3 regions of the Terrabacter sp. 01T434 genome follow, and region 1 is predicted to be linked to each of the others. Evidence: predicted binding sites of a transcription regulator. Region 1 holds the regulator's gene; each other region holds the start of a gene.
The links. Region 1 encodes LexA, which represses DNA repair genes until DNA is damaged. Its sites were predicted from a motif close to TCGAACANNTGTTCGA; they were not measured.

Region 1 (5,505 bases):
GTCGCCGACGGTCCTCGAGGCCCCTGCTGACGGCAACGAGGGACTGCGGACGGCTCGCGCGGATGTCGCGCACCGACAGCGTCAGCGACCCACCGGCAACGGTCACCGGAGGCCGCCGAACGATCCTTCGACGCTCTGCCGCGCTGCACGCTCGACCGCGTCGTAGGTGTCGGCTGCCGCTGCCAGGGATCGCCCCAGCTCCTTCAGCTCCCAGCGCGTCCCGGCCAACCGAGCCGTCCACGCCGCGGCGACGTCACGCAACGCTGAGCCGGTCCGGCTGCCCGGAAGGGCCGCGGCCACCGGCGTCAGCTCGTCCGCGATCCCGAGTCGTTGAACCCGCACCAGGACCTCGTCGATCGTGCTGACGTCGTCGCGCAGTGCGGCCGTGTCCACCTCGTAGCGCATGCCCTGCTCCTCTCCCCAGGACGGCAACGCTAGGCCGCACGCGGCGCGGCGCTCGTGCGTCATCCACAGGCCCCGGGACGACAGCAGAACGCCGCACCCCTGGTCTGGGGTGCGGCGTCCGTGGCGGGAACGACGGGGTCGAAGCGCCGCTACCGCCAGCCGCTGAAGGTGGAGCCAACGCGGCGGATCAGGTGGGATGGTCGAAGCGCAAGCACGGACGCGGCATACGCGATCGACCAGAGCCCGGATGGGCTGGCCGAGGTCAACGTCCCGGGATGACGAGCTGCTGACCGGCATGGAGCGCCGTGGAGCTGAGTCCGTTGGCGACTTGGAGCTCGACCACCGCGTCCGCCGTCGACACCCCGGGCAGCTCACGGGCGGCGACACCCGACAGCGTCTGGCCCGACTGGACCGTGACGGTGCGCGGCTCGCCGGTGGCCGACGCGAGCTGGCCGGCCAGACCCACCCCGAGAACGGCGACGACCGTCGCGACGAACAGGGTCACGACGAGCCGACCGAACCGCGTCAGGCGCACGGGTGGCCGCGTGAGGCGCGCCGCGCGGGCGGCCCGGGTGGCGTCCCGGCCGGTGGGCACCAGGACGAGACGGGGCCGACCGGTCGGCAGCGACCGCGCAGGCTCCTCGGTGTGCGGCGAACGAACGGCCTCGAGGACGATGGCGCTCATGGTGACCTCCCCTTGCTTCGGATCTGGCGAACACATGTTCGATAGAACGTCTGTACGAGTTCTAGCACGTATGTTCGATGAAGTCGAGACACGCCTCGAACAGGTGTTTGGCAACTGTGTTCGAACCTCGTAGTCTCTGCTCACACCAGAAACCTCACCAGCCACCACTGACACTGGCCCCGCGCCGAGCGTCACACCGCGGTCTGACGAGCTGACGAAAGGGACACCATGGGCGTCACCGAGCTTCCCGATCGCGAGACCGGCGACGGCCTCACCGTCCGCCAGCGACGGGTGCTCGAGGTCATCCGCAACTCCGTCGACCGCCGCGGCTACCCCCCGAGCATGCGCGAGATCGGCGACGCGGTCGGCCTGGCCAGCCCCTCCAGCGTCTCCCACCAGCTCAACGCCCTCGTCGCCAAGGGCTACCTGCGGCGTGACCCCAACCGGCCGCGCGCGCTCGAGGTCGTCTCCCCCGACGCCAAGGCCGAGGAGCTGGGCTACCGCGGGGGCGACGCGACGCCGCAGCGTGCGCGGGGCGACCAGTACGACACCGACACCGACTCGGGCGACGCCCGCCCGGAGGCCTCCTACGTCCCCGTGCTCGGGCAGATCGCAGCCGGCGTGCCGATCACGGCCGAGGAGGTCGTGGAGGACGTCTTCCCGCTCCCCAAGCAGCTCGTCGGCGAGGGCGACCTCTTCCTGCTCAAGGTCAACGGTGACTCGATGGTCGACGCCGCCATCTGCCACGGGGACTGGGTCGTCGTGCGCCAGCAGCAGCACGCCGACAACGGTGACGTCGTGGCGGCCATGCTCGACAACGAGGCGACGGTCAAGACGTTCAAGCGCAAGGACGGCCACGTGTGGCTGATGCCGCACAACCCCGACTTCTCCCCCATCGACGGCGACCACGCCACGATCCTCGGCAAGGTCACGGCCGTCCTGCGTCGCATCTGAGCCCGCGGTCCGATGACACCGTCACGCACTCGGGACGTTGTCCTCACCTACCGGTACCTGCGCGGGGCGATGATCGCCCTGCTGCTCATGCTGCTGCTCTCGGTCGGCTACCAGTGGTGGTGGGAGACGGACCACTCGTGCTGGCTCGGGTCGATCAGCGCCTACTACTACACGCCCGCGCGCTCGGTCTTCGTCGGCTCGTTGTGCGCCCTCGGCGTCAGCCTCATCGCCTACAAGGGTCACTCCCCCGAGGAGGACGTGCTCCTGAACTTCTCGGGCCTCATGGCCTTCGTCGTGGCCATGGTGCCGACCGTGCCCGACGCACGGTGCGGACCGAACGCCTACACCCAGACCCCGGTGGAGATCGCTGCCGCCGTGCGCAACAACATCTGGTCGCTCGTCGTCGTGGCGGTCAGCGCCGCGGTCGTCGCCGCCTGGCTGAAGCGCGGCGCCACGACCCGCGATCCCAGTGAGCTCCCCACCGCGCGCTCGGTCGTCATCACCGTCGTCTGCGGTGCGGTCCTGCTCGGCGAGCTCACGCTCTTCCTTCTGCTGCGCGACCGGTTCATCGCGTTGAGCCACGGCATCGCCGCAGGCACCATGGTGGCGGGAGTCATCGCTGTCATGGTGCTCAGCGCGCTGCGCGCGGAGGAGCGCCACCAGTCCGTCGCCTCCCACCAGGGTGCCACCTACAAGCGGATCTACATCGCGATCGCGGTCGCCCTGGCCGTCGCCCTCGCGGTGACGGTGCTGACGGCCCTGACCTGGAGTGGACTCGACCACCTCGTCCTCATCTCCGAGGCCATCATCATCGTGCTCTTCTGCACCTACTGGGGTGTGCAGACCAAGGAGCTGTGGGACCTGCGCGACGGCACAGAAGCGCGACCGGTGAGGTCCGTGGCCGAGTAGCCTTCTGGTCGTGGGCGATTCGCCGCCATCCGATGCCGACGATGCTCAGGCGTTCGGAAGCTCAGAAGGTCAGGGAGCAGCGGAGGTCCTCCAGGGTCGGGCCGAGCGGGGCGTGCAGCCGCAGCGTCGCCTGCGCGTCGCCCCGCGTGGCCGAGCGCGTGACGATCGCGACCGGCACGCCGCGCTGGTGCGCGCGACGCACGAAGCGGTACCCGCTCATCACGGACAGCGACGACCCGAGCACGAGCACCGCGCCGGCGCCCTCGACCATCGAGAAGCACTGCTCGACAAGGGCCTTGGGCACCGACTCACCGAAGAAGACGACGTCGGGCTTGACGGTGTCGTTGCCGCAGACCAGGCAGCGCGGCGCGTGGAACGAGTCGACGAGCGCGTCGGCGAGCACGATGTCACCGTCGGGCCGCACCTGCTCCCCCCACTGCGAACCCACCGTGCGTGCAGCCTCGGCGAAGCGCTCCATGAAGCCGGGGTTCGCCTCGGTCATCCTCTGGTGCAGGCCGATTCGCGAGGTGTACTCACCGCAGGTGAGGCAGACGGCACGGTCGAGGGAGCCGTGCAGCTCGATGACGTCGGTCGCTCCGGACGCCTGGTGCAGGCCATCGACGTTCTGCGTGATGATCGGCCCGACGTACCCGGCCGCCTGCAGGTCGGTGACGACGCGGTGGCCCTCGTTGGGCTCGGCCGCGTTGAAGCGCTGCCAGCCGATGTAGCTGCGGGCCCAGTAGCGTCGTCGCGCCTCGGGCGATCCCGCGAACTCGCCGTACGTCATCGGCTCGACGCGGCGGGTCCCGTCCGGTCCCCGGTAGTCGGGGATGCCGGACTCCGTCGAGAGGCCGGCACCGCTGAGCACGACCACCCCACCACCACTGACCAGGTCCACGAGGTCGTCGAACGTGCCGAGGTCGTGCGTCTCGAGCGGCAACGTGCGCGAGGTCGAGAGCCGCGTCGTCGCCGCGGTGAGCGTCGGTTGCGGAGGTATGCCGTTCAGCTGATGCACCCGGTCAGCCTACGTCGGCTGCCGCCGCCTCCCGGTCCCATGTCGAGGGTGTGACGGCACGTCGGCGAAGCTCCGCCTTGCGCACCTTGGCCGTGGGAGTTCGCGGCAGCTCGTCGACGAGCTCGACGTAGCGCGGACGCGCGAAGCGCGGCAGGACGGAGTCGACGCGCTGGACGAGCTCATCGCAGTCGAGGCTCACGCCCGGGGCGGGGACGACGGCCAGCATCACCTCGTCCTCGGTGCCGGCAGGGACCGACGGCACGGCGTAGGCGGCCACCTCGGCGACGCCCTCGAGTGCCGCGACCGCGCTCTCGACCTCGAAGGACGAGATGTTCTCGCCGCGGCGACGGATGCAGTCCTTGGTCCGGTCGACGAAGCTCACCCAGCCCTCGGCGTCCATGACCCCGGAGTCTCCGGTGTGGAACCAGAAGCTGCGCCACGCCGCGACCGTCGCCTCGGGCAGCCCGTGGTAGCCGGCCATGAAGCCGAACGGCACCCGCGGGCGGACCATGATCTCCCCGACGGTTCCTCGCGGTACCGGCAAGTCGGTGTCCGAGTCGCGCACCTCCACCTCGAACCAGCGGTCGAGGACGAGACCGGCCGTGCCGGGCCGCGACTGCCCCAAGCGGCCGTAGAGCGGGATGTTGACCTCCGTCATGCCGTATGCCGTCACGACCTCGGGCACGCCGAAACGCTCCCGCCAGGCGGCTTCGTGCGCGGGAGGGTTCGGCACGGGGCACACGACGCGGAGGCCGAGCTCCCGGTCGTCGGCGCGGGGCGGCTGGGCGATGACGAACTCGGACATCGAGCCGAGGAGGTTGGACACCGTGCAGCGGTGCTCGCGCACGTCCCGCGTCCAGGAGCTCGCGCTGAACCGGGGGCGCAGGACCGCGCTGGCCCCGGCCAGGATCGTCGCCCCGAGCTGCATGAGGAGCCCGTTGGCGTGGAAGAGCGGCATCGTGACGTAGTAGCGGTCCTCGCCCGTCAGGCCCAGCCCCTCGATGCTGCCCACACCGAAGAGGACGCAGTGGGCGTGCGGCATGACGACGCCCTTCGACGGGCCGGTGGTGCCCGAGGTGTACATGACGCAGGCGGTGTCGGCAGCCCGCGGCAACGGCCCCTCCCATTCAGGCGCCGACTGCCATCCGGTGAGGTCGATGACCTCCAGGCCTGCGGCGGACCCGAGCGCGTCGCGGACGGCACGGGTGCCGGCGGCGTCAGCGACGACGAACCGGGCGCCGCAGTCGTCCAGCTGATGGGCGAGGAACGCACCCTCAAGGGCGGTGTTGACAGGCACGATGACAGCACCGAGCCGGCCGAGGCCCAGCCACACCCGGACGAAGTCGAGGCCGCTGGGGAGCAGTACCACCACCGCGTCTCCGCGGCCCACCCCGACGGACGCGAGTCGGGACGCCACCCGACGCGCGTCACGTGCGGCTGCGGCATACGACAGCGAGCCCTGCCCGATGACGTGGACCAGCTCGCGACCACCCAGCTCGTCGGCTCGCTGCTCGAGCACGAGCGGGAGCGCCCAGCG
Region 2 (5,505 bases), on a different contig from region 1:
GCGACAGCATGATGTGGTCCGGGTAGCGGCTGTGCTCGAACCAACCGAGGTGGGTGATGCCCAGGGGCGTGTGAACCCTGCTGGGTGCGTCGTCCCATGGGCCGCGCTCGTAGCCGATCCGGGCGATCCGCGCATGCACGCGCTCCTGAACGGCGACGTCCAGCAGCGGCACCTCGATCCCGAGGTCGGTCGTGCGCGGCCACCACACGCCGTCGGATGCATCGACCCCCAGATGCCGCGACAGGGCGAGGCGACTGGGAGGCCCGGTCGCAGGTGCCGTCGGATCGGTGGCGGACGGTGAGGCCACGGGAGGGGAAGTGGCGTCGGGCGTCGGCACGGGCATGGCGTTCACAGCGGCTCCTCGGGAGCGGTGGTGTGACGGGTGGACCGCGGCTCGCTCGTCACTTCCCGCCGTCGAGGCCGACACCGCGCAAGGATCGGACCCTCTGCCGTCTGCCGACGCTGATGACCCCGGTCGGGCCATCACGTCTCCCTTTCAGGCTACGCCCGGTCGGCCGACAGGAGCAGGCGCCACGGTGCCCAAAAGCGAGACGTCAGCCTTCGCCCCCCTCGTCCGGGTCGTCGTCGTCGTCGTGACGTTCCGTCTCGTAGCTCTCCACGAGGTCCCACGCCCGCTCGTCGCGGCCCACGGTGTCATCGTCGTCGCGATCGTTCATGGCCTGTCCGAGAGCCCATTCCGGAGGTGGGGGCCGGGCGGGATCCGGCTCTGACGTCGCGGACATGTCCCTCACCCTCCAGGCGATGGCGCGGGCGGCAGCCCGCGCCACCATTGTCTCACCGCGCGAACCGGCGCCACAGGTCCTCGGCCCCCACCACCGGGACATGTCAGGCGTAGGCTGCGGACTCAGGGTTGACGCACGGTGCGCTGCAGATCGGAGTCCGCGATGTCAGGCGATGCGCGGGTCGAGCCGCCACCCGGTTTGCAACTCGTGGCGCTCAGGTCGGCCGTGCATGCGGCGCGCTGCGACGTGGACGCCCTGAGGTCCGGAAAAGTGGATCCGGCCCTGCTGGTGGCCGCTCGCGCCGTGCTGCTCGACGCGCTGGAGAGCCTTGCGGCCGAGCTGGTCAGACGACGGCTACCCATGCCTCCGGCGCTCCGTGACGACCTGCGTCTCCAGCGGGGCATCCACGGCGCTCGCCGCCTCAGGTAGCAGCCAGCCGCGCCTTCTCGTCCTTGACCCACAGACTGAGCAGGCCGCCGAAGTGCGCGAGGAACCGGTCGCGCTCGTGCGCCGGGTAGGTCGTGACGACGGTCGAGCGCAGCAGGCTGTCGAACGCGTCGGACTGCACCCACTCGAGGACCGCGGCGTCGAGGTGCGGGAGGTACCGGTCGCACCAGGCCCAGTAGGCGTCGGTGTCGAAGTACTCGTCGGCGATCGCGAGGTAGGCGTCGAGCTTCTGCTCGTCGGTGAGGTCGTCACGGTCTGCGATGTCGAAGTAGCGGCGCATCTCGAGGTCCATCGGCCCCTTGCGCCCGGTGACGAGGCAGAAGGTCGACCAGCGCACGAGGGCCTTGATGGCCCAGGGGAAGTAGTAGTGCAGCGACGTGACGGCGACGTCGGGACAGGCGTTGGCGTAGTCGATGGGATAGACGTCGTCGCCCTTGACGAGCATCTCGCACGAGTTGAACTCCCAGCCGAACATCGCGTTGACGATGCGGCTGATGGCGGCGGTCTGCTTGCCCGCGGAGGGCTGCAGGAAGTCGTAGCTCACGGCATACCGGTTGTGCATCGGCTGCTCGGGACGGAAGTCCATGACCATCGTCTCGGGCCCGATCGACAGGGCGCGCGCGAAGTGGTCGTACTCGATGGTCGACTGGAGGTGCATGAGCATCTCGCCGGACTCGTCGTAGGCCTTGATGAGGTCGGTCTCGTCGTTGATCCGCGAGACACCGCGCCAGCCGCCGCCGTCGAAGGGCTTCATGTACATCGGGTAGCCGAGCCGGTTGGCGATCGCCTTGAGGTCGAACGGCCGGTTGTACTTCGCCGACGTGTAGGCCCAGCGGACGTTGTCGACAGGGTGCTTGTAGGGCACGAGCCAGGTCTCGGGGACCTTGAGCCCCAGACGCATGAGCGCGACGTAGGCGCTGTGCTTCTCCATCGACTGGAAGGTGAAGGGGCTGTTGAGCAGGTAGGTGTCGTTCATCAGCGCGGCCTTCTTGAGCCACTCGCGCGGGTGGTAGTACCAGTAGGCGAGGCGGTCGATGACGAGCTCGGTGCGCACCGGTTGTCGCAGGTCGAACGGCTCGATGGTGAGGCGCTCGCTCGTCAGCTCGTGGGTGACGCCGTCGTCGGTCGTGATCGGCCCGACGAGCGCGAGCAGCGACTCGAACGCGGTGGGCCAGTCCTCCTCGGCCCCGAGCAGCAGCCCGATGAGGTGTGTCCTGGTCGTCGATGTGGTCGACGGGATGGACTGGTCCTGCCGTGCGGTGTCGGTCATCGTGCTGCTCCTACCGTCGGGGGCGGGTCATCGACTGCGATCCTTGCAGGAACGGCGACATCTGTCGCTGGTCAGTCGTGGTGTGCTCGGGCGAGCAGGTCGGGCAGGTGGGGATGGAAGGCGGCCTTCCACGAGCGCCAGTCGTGCCTCCCCGGCACCTCCGCGAACGTCACGTCGTGACCACTCGCCGCGAGCGTCTGCGCCATCTGCCGGTTGTTCCTCAGATTGCCCTCGTCGGCCCCGCACGTCATGACGATGCGCGCGTCGGTGCGACGACGACGCGCCCGTCGTACGTGGGTGACGAACGTGGTGACACGGTCCCAGAACTCGAAGTCCTCCTCGTCGTCGACGCGCTTGCGGAAGAACGACCCGGACTGGAGGAAGAGTCCCCCGAACGTGCCCGGGTGGCGCCACTCGGCCTGCAGCGCGGCCAAGCCGCCGAGGCTCGCGCCCATGACGGTGGGCCGTCCCGCGGTGGCGTATGCCGTCTGCAGCACCGGGAGCACGTGCTGGGTCAGCGCTTCGGCGTGGTCGGGGTTGGCGGCATACCGTTCGTTGCGTGGACCCGGCTCGAGCAGGGCGACGCGGGTGGGCGGGATGCGTCCGGCGTCGGCCGCCGCCCGCAGGGTCGACGACAGGCTGGCCCGCCGTGAGTACTCCGGGCCGTCGAGGGCCACGAGCAGCGGCAGCGGGTCCGGCCGCCGGGTGCCGACGGGCGTGACGACGGTCAGGTCCACGTCGCCGACGGGCGTGCCGTTCACGATGAGCCTCGTTCGCGCCATGCCATGACCCTATGCATGGGACCTCTGCACGGGCCACCGCCACCGCCTCGCGATCCAGAGCTTGCGACGGATGCGTTTGTGCCCGAACCACATTCGCTGTCCACAGAGCGATCAGCAGCATTGACGTCGAGTCGAACAGGTGTTCTACTTGCGGTAGTCGCCGATCGAGAGGAGGGGTCTCGTGCCGTACGTCGCATCCTCCCGCGCGGGCCTGCTCGGGGTCGAGGACGACCAGGTCCGGAGCGCTGCCATGGCGGACGTGCAGGGCAGTCTCACGGCGATCGGTGAGCGGGCGTTGCGCACCATCGAGGCACTGGAGGCGGAGAAGGCGCGGGTCGAGGCCCGACTGCTCGCGGCCTACGGCGCGCTGCACACGATCGAGTCCCAGCAGGTCCAGACGCTGGCGCTGACGCCCGGGTCCCTGCACGTGTCTGCCGACCGGGTCGTGACCGAGGAGATCGCCCTGGCCACGGGGGTCGGCATGGGCGAGGTGGCCCGGCGACTGTCGCTCGCCACGTCGCTGCGACGGCACCGGACGATCCTCGCCGCGCTCCGGTCCGGCGCGACGACACTGCACCGCGCCCTGCAGGTCGCGTCCGAGACGACGGCTCTGTCCGACGCCGACGTCGCGGCCGTCGAGGAGGCCGTGCTCGCGCCCTGCCGGGACGGACGGGCCCTGCCACAGCGGACGTTCGTGACCCGGCTGCGGCGTGCGATCGCCTCCGTCGACGGCCGCGGGTCGGACGAGCGACGGGCCCACGCGCGGTCGCGGCGGGGCGTGTTCGGCCGCCTCACCGGTGACGGCATGGGCTGCCTCACCCTCGTCGCCGACGCCGATGCGATCGCTGCGGTCATGGACCGGCTCGACGGGGAGGCCCGCGCGGCACGAGGTGCGGGCGATCCCCGTACTCTCGACCAGCTGCGCTGCGACCTCGCCACCGAAGCGCTGCTCCGGAGCCACCTCGAGGCGCCGCAGCCGGTGACCGGGACCGGCACCAACACCACGTCGAGCACCGCACCAGCTGCTGCATCGCATGCCGGCGGGCCAGCCACCACGGACTCTCCGGACCGGCCCGTCCCGGGCGACCCCGTGAGAGGTCAGCCGGCCGGCATGGTCTGGCTCATCGTGCCCTTCGAGGTCGCGACGGGGTCGTCCGACGCCGCCTGCGAGCTGCCCGGCCACGGTTGGGTCACGGCCGGCCACGCCCGCGAGATCATGACGCGCCCCGGGTCGGCCTGGCGCAGCCTCCCCGTCGACCTGCGCACCGGCGAGGCCCTGTCCCGGCCCACGCGCTCTTACCGCCCGACCGCGGCGATGGTCGAGCACGTGCAGTCGGTCGACGGCCGGTGTCGCGGGCCGGGCTGCGAGGTGGTCGCGACCCGCTGCGACCTCGACCACGAGACACCGTGGCCGAGCGGTGAGACGTCGGTCGACAACCTCTACTCGAAGCATCGGCCGCATCACAATCTCAAGACCGACAACGTGTGGACCTCAGCGCCCGTTGCCGAGGGCGGGCTCGAGTGGACCACCCTCACCGGCCGCACCTACGTCACCTATCCCAAGGACTGGCGGGAGGGAATCGCCCCGCCGGACCGCGATGCGACGCCGAACCCTCCCCTGACCGATGAGGCGCCTCCGTTCTGATTCGGTCCAGGCGCGCGAAGTCGTGGCCGTGAACCTCCTGCCCAGTCGATAGTCTGAGCCGACTGCTGCTGCGCCACGAGGAGCCGACGATGGATCCACGACCTCCCCTCCCGCCCTTCACCGAGGAGACGGCACGCCAGAAGGTGCAGGCGGCCGAGGACGCGTGGAACACCCGCGACCCGGAGCGCGTCTCGGGGGCGTACACGGAGGACACCTCGTGGCGCAACCGCGGCGAGCACGTCCTCGGCCGGGCGGCCGTGGTCGAGTTCCTGACCCGCAAGTGGGAGCGTGAGCTCGACTACCGCCTGCGGAAGAACCTGTGGGCCTTCTCCGGCAACCGCATCGCCGTCCGTTTCCAGTACGAGTCGCGTGACGCCGACGGGCAGTGGTGGCGGTCCTACGGCAACGAGCAGTGGGAGTTCGACGACCTCGGCTACATGCGCCGCCGCGAGGCGAGCATCAACGACGCGCCCATCGACGAGTCCGAGCTGCGCATCACTCCCGGCGAGGGCGAGCTGCCCGTCTTCTGACCATCGCTTCTGAGTTGCCCATCCCCGTGCGTTCCACGGACGTTGTCCACACCCCCCAGGAACGGCGGGGGCCCATCCACCGGGTCCC
Region 3 (5,505 bases), on a different contig from region 1:
GCAGCGGTGAGCAGAAGCGCTCCATGAGCAGGCCGTGCCGCATGGGGTCGACGCCGGAGATGCCGAGGAGGTAGTTGACGAGCGACCCTGCGCCTGACCCCCGGGCCGCGACCCGCACCCCCATCTCACGGATGAGGTCGCAGACCTGGGCGACGGTGAGGAAGTAGGTCGCGTAGCCGAGCGTCTCGATGACGCCGAGCTCGTCCTCGAGCCGGTCGCTGACCGCGACGAGCTCGCTCTCGGAGCGGCCGGGATAGCGGGTCGGGATGGACTCGCGGCACCGGCGCGCGAGGACGCGGTGCGGGTTGGTGCCGGGCCGGATGCCGAGGATGCCCGGCTCGGGCAGGTGCACCGAGCCGATGCCGAGGTCGGCTCGTGGGTCCTGGACGCACTCGGCGGCGAGCGCCGTGGTGCGGGCGAGCAGCTCGCGTGCCTGCTCGCGGGCACGTGACCCGCCGCCGACGAGACCGGGCCCGGAGACCTGCACGATGTCGAGGGCGAGGGCGTGCATCAGGGGGGTCGGCGAGAGGTGCCCGGCCGTCGTGACGCGGTCGAGGTGGCGGGCGTCGAGGGCGACGAGCCGGCGGGCGGCGTCGAGGACATCGACGATGGCGGCGTCCTGGGGGTCGGTGTGGCGCACCGCTGCCGTGATGACGCTCGGCACGCCGACCTCTCGGGCCAGCGCCAGCATGCGTGCAGCCTGGCCGAGGCTGCCGGGCTGGTGTTCCGGTCCGCCGTGGCACACGACCTCGACGACGACGGCGCCCCGCGGGAGCAGCGCCATCCAGCGTTCGAGGGCCGCTCGGGCGCGGTCCCGACGCTTGGCGAGCACCGCCCGACCGACGTCGGAGTCGGGTCCGAGGAGCACGACGAGGCGAGAGGGGCCGCCGTCCGCCACCGGTGACGTATGCCGTCTGCCACGGCCGCCGGGTCCGTCGTCCTCCGTCGTGGGCGACGTGGGCGAGGAGGGCGAGGAGGGCGACGTGCGCGCGTGCTCGGCGACGAGGCTCGCGGTCGTGACGGGGTTGCCGCGCTCACCGCGCAGGTGGGTCGCGGTGACGAGCCGGCAGAGCGCTGCCCATCCCGCGCCCGGCGCGAGGCCGCTGCCGCTGCCACGCGCCAGCACCGTGACGCGAGGCAGCCGCGGGTCGACGAGCGCGCCACCCCGCACCGGGGTGCGCGCGGGACGCTGGCGTTCAGGCTGCTCGGGCCCGATGGCGAGGTCGACACCGAGGATCGGGGCGATGTCGTGCTCCATGCACGCACGCACGAACTTGACCGCGCCGTAGAGTCCGTCGCGGTCGGTCAGGGCGAGAGCCGGCTGGCCGAAGGCGGCCGCCCGTTCGACGAGCTGGTGGGGCCTGGCCGTGCCGTAGCGCATGGAGTAGCCCGAGGCGACGTGCAGGTGCACGAAGCTCTCGCCCGCGGCGCCGCTGGTCATGGTGGTGGTCATGCTGGTGGTCATGCTGGTCGTCACGCCCCGCTCGCCCGGCTTCTCGAGACGGGCGTGATCGACTGCGGCAGGGGGACCGTGAGCGGGACACCGAGCAGGTCCTGCACGATCTCGAGGAACATCTCGGCCTGGCGCAGCAGGTCGTCGGACTCGCGCGCGCTGATGTGGCCGCCCCGGTCGATGACCGACCGGTGGGCCGAGCAGGCCGCGAAGAAGGCGGCCCACTCCCCCAGCTCGGGCGCGACGCCGGGCAGCACCTGCCAGACGCTGCGGGGGCGCGCTCGCGGCGTGGGGACGGTCCGGGCCGCGACGAGGGCGGCAGCGGCGCGCAGTGCACCGAGGTGGGCGTCGCGGTAGCGCTCGGAAGCCTCGGTGGTGCGGCACGCGGACTCGAGCGTCACACGGGCCCGCTCGAGCAGGTCGAGCACGGCGACCGAGATGGGTGGGCGGCGCAGGTGGGCGGCGGTCACGGTGGTCTCCTCTTTCTCCGAACCGGGAATGGTCAGTCGGCAACCCGGACGAGCGACCACCGGTCGCCGTGCGGGGACTCGTCATGGGCGAGGTCATAGACCCCGGGCGTGAACGACCAGCCGGGGCTCGCTTCGACGCGCCAGACGTGCTGCTCGCTCGCTGCTGCGACGAGCGTCTCGCCGGGACGCACCTGCGCCTCGTCGGCCTCGAGCGCGTCGCGCCACCACGCCCGTCGTTCGCGCCAGTGCGCCAGGACGCCACGCACGACGTAGAGGCGTCCGCGCCAGATGAACGCCTCGGGCGACGACTCGAGGGACCCGGCCTGGAGGGGTCCCGGGACCGACTCGGACCTCCCCGCAGTCCGAGCCTGCCGAACCGCCCCTGACTGAACCGCCCCTGACCGCTCCCGCTCGCGCACTCTCACCTGCACGGAGTCACTGAACCTACGCACCACGACACGTCTCCCTCGGACACGTCGAGGCCGACATCACGACCCGAACCACCCGCGCCCCACACGAGCGGTCCGACACCAACCGACGACTGAACTGACAACCTGACTGATCATTGCTGTTCGAACACTTGTTCGACACTCGAAGCCTAACCCCTGCCGCCGACAGGCTGTCAAGACGGTCCACGGGCCGTTGCCGACCTTGGCGCGAAGGCCCGCACCCGGGCCCGTTCCGTCACGATCCGGACCAATCTGAGTAGTTGTGCTCAGGTCCGCGCGTCTCGGCCGTCGGCAGAGTGGGGCCAGCGGGTCCGGTCCGCGAACGGAGAGGTGCAGGGGTCCTGTCCGCTCATGGATCGGGCCCCTTCCGCTGCCTGCCGGCTGCGCGCGTCCCGTTGCGCGGTCTTCGGGAATGCGGGAGCGTCGGGGACGTTGGACCTGTGCTCGGCCGTCCGGCCCAGCAGCAGACGCACCGGCGCACAGCGACCGGCGCACGACCGAAGGGGTGTCGTGGGCGCCGAGCTCATCCCCATGGCCTTCACCACCGGGTGGGGCAGCGGGATCAACGCGTACGCGGTCGTGCTCGTCCTCGGGCTCGCCGACAAGATCTGGGGTCTCAGCCAGATCCCCAACGCCCTCGCCCGCACCGACGTGCTCATCGGCGCGGGGATCCTCTTCGCGGTCGAGATGCTCGCCGACAAGATCCCCTACGTCGACTCCGTCTGGGACTCGGTGCACACGGTCGTCAGACCGGCGGTCGGGGCCACGATCGGCTACCTCATCGGCCACGACACGGCCTCCCTCGACGCGGCCGTCGGTGCCGCCACTGGCGGCGTCACCGCCCTCATCTCGCACGGCATCAAGGCCGGGCTGCGGGCCGCCGTCAACACCTCCCCCGAGCCCGCCAGCAACGTCCTCGTCAGCACCACCGAGGACGTCACGGTCACCGGGGTCACGGCCCTCGCCATCGCGCACCCGTGGTGGGCTGCGGCCATCGCCCTGCTCCTGCTCCTGCTCGGCGCCTTCCTCGTCTACAAGCTGGCCGCCCGCATCCGCCGCTACAAGCGTCGCTACGACGCCTGGGGTGAGCGGGTGGGGATCGCCGCGCCGTCCGAGCACCGAGGACGCGACGCACCGACGGTCCAACGGCGCGCCCTGCGTTCTCGAAGGACGCGCGCCGACGAACGGCTCGAGCAGCCCTTCGACCAGCAGACCTGACCCCGGCCCCCTTCGCGGTGGCCCCGGGGGCCGTGCCGTTCACAGGTCGGCGCCCGGCTCACAGGACGTCCCCACGCGGGCGAGGGGGTGACCACAGCGCTGCCGCCGACGGTGGACACAGCTGGCACGAGGCCAGCCCATCGAAGGAGTGGAACGGATGAAGAACAAGACCATCGCGCTGGCAGGCGCCGGGATCGTGGCCGCGTCAGCCCTCGCGCTCGGCGGGGCGGCTCTCGCCAGCGCGAACGAGACGGGCAGCACCGGCACCACGACGAGCGGCGCCTACGGGCAGGCCGGCGAGGGTGCACGCACCCCGGGCATGACCGGCAACGGCAACACCGACCCCAGCAAGCCCATGCGCTCGGACGAGAAGCTGCTCACGGGCGACACGGCCGCCAAGGTGACGGCGGCCGCCAAGGCCAAGGAGCCGACCGCGACGATCGAGCGGGTCGAGACCGACTCGGACGGGGTCTACGAGGCGCACATGGTGCGCGCCGACGGCACCCACATCACGGTGCAGGTCAACGCGTCCTTCGCGGTGACGGCCGTCCAGGAGGGCGGCCCGGGCGGGCCCGGCGGGCATGGCGGCGACCACGACGGCGACGGCCCCCAGGGCCAGCAGGGACTCCAGGGACTCCAGGGACTCCAGGGCGAGGTACCGGCATCCCCCGGCGGCACGGCGACGACCACCCCGTCCAGCAGCTGACCACCCGGCGCCACCGAACCGGACGGCCGGCCTTTCCGGGGGTCGGCCGTTCGGTCGTCCCCGGCCACCACCGGGCTCGCCCGGTGCCTCAGAGGTTGCCGAAGACCTCGAGCGTCGCTGACGAGCGGTTCATCGTGATGAAGTGGATGCCGGGTGCTCCCTCGTCGAGCAGCCGGCGTGACGACTCGGTCGCGATGGCCATGCCCTCGGCGCGCACGCCGGCGGCGTCGTCGCCGTGGCGCTCGAGGCGGTCGGTGACCGTGGCCGGCATCGGCTGGCCCGCGAGCTGCGCCATGCGCACCACCTGGCGCGCGTTGGTGATCGGCATGATCGCCGGGACGACGGGGAGCCGGGAGCCGCGTCGCGCGAGCTCGTCCCGCAGCCGGAGGTAGTTGTCGACGTCGAAGACCATCTGCGTGATGGCGAACTCCGCACCCGCGCGCTCCTTGCGGACGAGGGTCTCGGCGTCCTCACTGATGTCGCCCGACTCGGGGTGGCCGTCGGGGAAGGCCGCGACGCCCACGGTGAAGTCGCCGAGGCTGCGCACGAGGGAGACGAGCTCGTCGGCGTGGTCGAGGCCCTCGGGATGCGCGACCCAGGGCTGGCCGAGCCCGCCCTGGGGGTCACCGCGCAGGGCCAGGATGTTGCGGACCCCGGCGGCGGCATACGACCCGACGATGCTGCGCAGCTCGGCGACCGAGTGGCCGACACACGTCAGGTGAGCCATGGGCGTCAGCGAGGTCGCCTCGAGGACGCGCTGGGTGAGGCGCACGGTGCGGTCGCGTGTGCCGCCCCCGGCGCCGTAGGTGATCGAGACGAAGCTCGGCGAGACCTTCTCGAGGCGGCGGATGGCGTCCCAGAGCTGCGCCTCGGAGGCGTCGTCCTTGGGCGGGAAGAACTCGAAGCTGAACGTCGGGGTGTCGGCCTCGATCATCGCCGGGATGGATCGCGTGAACCGCTCCGCCCGCGCCATCGAGGATGCCGTGCCGTGTGCCATGCCGCACACCCTAGGCCGAGCGGGTCCAGGTCGTGTGGGCTGTTCACGGTGCGACCGGCGCGCCGCGTAGGCTGACCACCATTTCCGCGACTCGATGGAGGACCCCGTGCAGACCCCCACCGACCTCGACGTGCTGCGCCGTCGGGTGCAGCACGCGATCGACGGGCAGATCGCCGGGGCCACGCAGTCGCTCGCCGCGATCGGTGACGAGA

Region 2: AC1DIW_RS08625 (HNH endonuclease signature motif containing protein) is a predicted target of LexA. The motif match lies at 3,374-3,389, and genes of this name have one in related genera.
Region 3: AC1DIW_RS10375 (DUF6504 family protein) is a predicted target of LexA. The motif match lies at 2,496-2,511, and genes of this name have one in related genera.

The regions. Positions count from the first base shown of each region.
Region 1 covers NZ_JBFTPP010000006.1:11,079-16,583, forward strand. Annotated here, with positions in the region: gene AC1DIW_RS13885 (alpha/beta hydrolase) at 1-106, opposite strand, end outside; gene AC1DIW_RS13890 (hypothetical protein) at 103-405, opposite strand; gene AC1DIW_RS13895 (LysM peptidoglycan-binding domain-containing protein) at 668-1,090, opposite strand; gene lexA (transcriptional repressor LexA) at 1,319-2,044, shown strand; gene AC1DIW_RS13905 (hypothetical protein) at 2,057-2,953, shown strand; gene AC1DIW_RS13910 (Sir2 family NAD-dependent protein deacetylase) at 3,015-3,968, opposite strand; gene AC1DIW_RS13915 (AMP-binding protein) at 3,973-5,505, opposite strand, start outside.
Region 2 covers NZ_JBFTPP010000003.1:261,546-267,050, forward strand. Annotated here, with positions in the region: gene AC1DIW_RS08605 (DUF5994 family protein) at 1-343, opposite strand, end outside; gene AC1DIW_RS08610 (hypothetical protein) at 555-743, opposite strand; gene AC1DIW_RS08615 (ATP-grasp domain-containing protein) at 1,165-2,460, opposite strand; gene AC1DIW_RS08620 (alpha/beta hydrolase) at 2,532-3,242, opposite strand; gene AC1DIW_RS08625 (HNH endonuclease signature motif containing protein) at 3,424-4,887, shown strand; gene AC1DIW_RS08630 (DUF1348 family protein) at 4,977-5,417, shown strand.
Region 3 covers NZ_JBFTPP010000004.1:162,560-168,064, reverse strand. Annotated here, with positions in the region: gene AC1DIW_RS10385 (DNA polymerase III subunit alpha) at 1-1,453, opposite strand, end outside; gene AC1DIW_RS10380 (SAV_6107 family HEPN domain-containing protein) at 1,474-1,923, opposite strand; gene AC1DIW_RS10375 (DUF6504 family protein) at 1,956-2,375, opposite strand; gene AC1DIW_RS10370 (DUF4126 domain-containing protein) at 2,883-3,590, shown strand; gene AC1DIW_RS10365 (hypothetical protein) at 3,748-4,296, shown strand; gene metF (methylenetetrahydrofolate reductase [NAD(P)H]) at 4,385-5,293, opposite strand; gene AC1DIW_RS10355 (polyprenyl synthetase family protein) at 5,400-5,505, shown strand, end outside.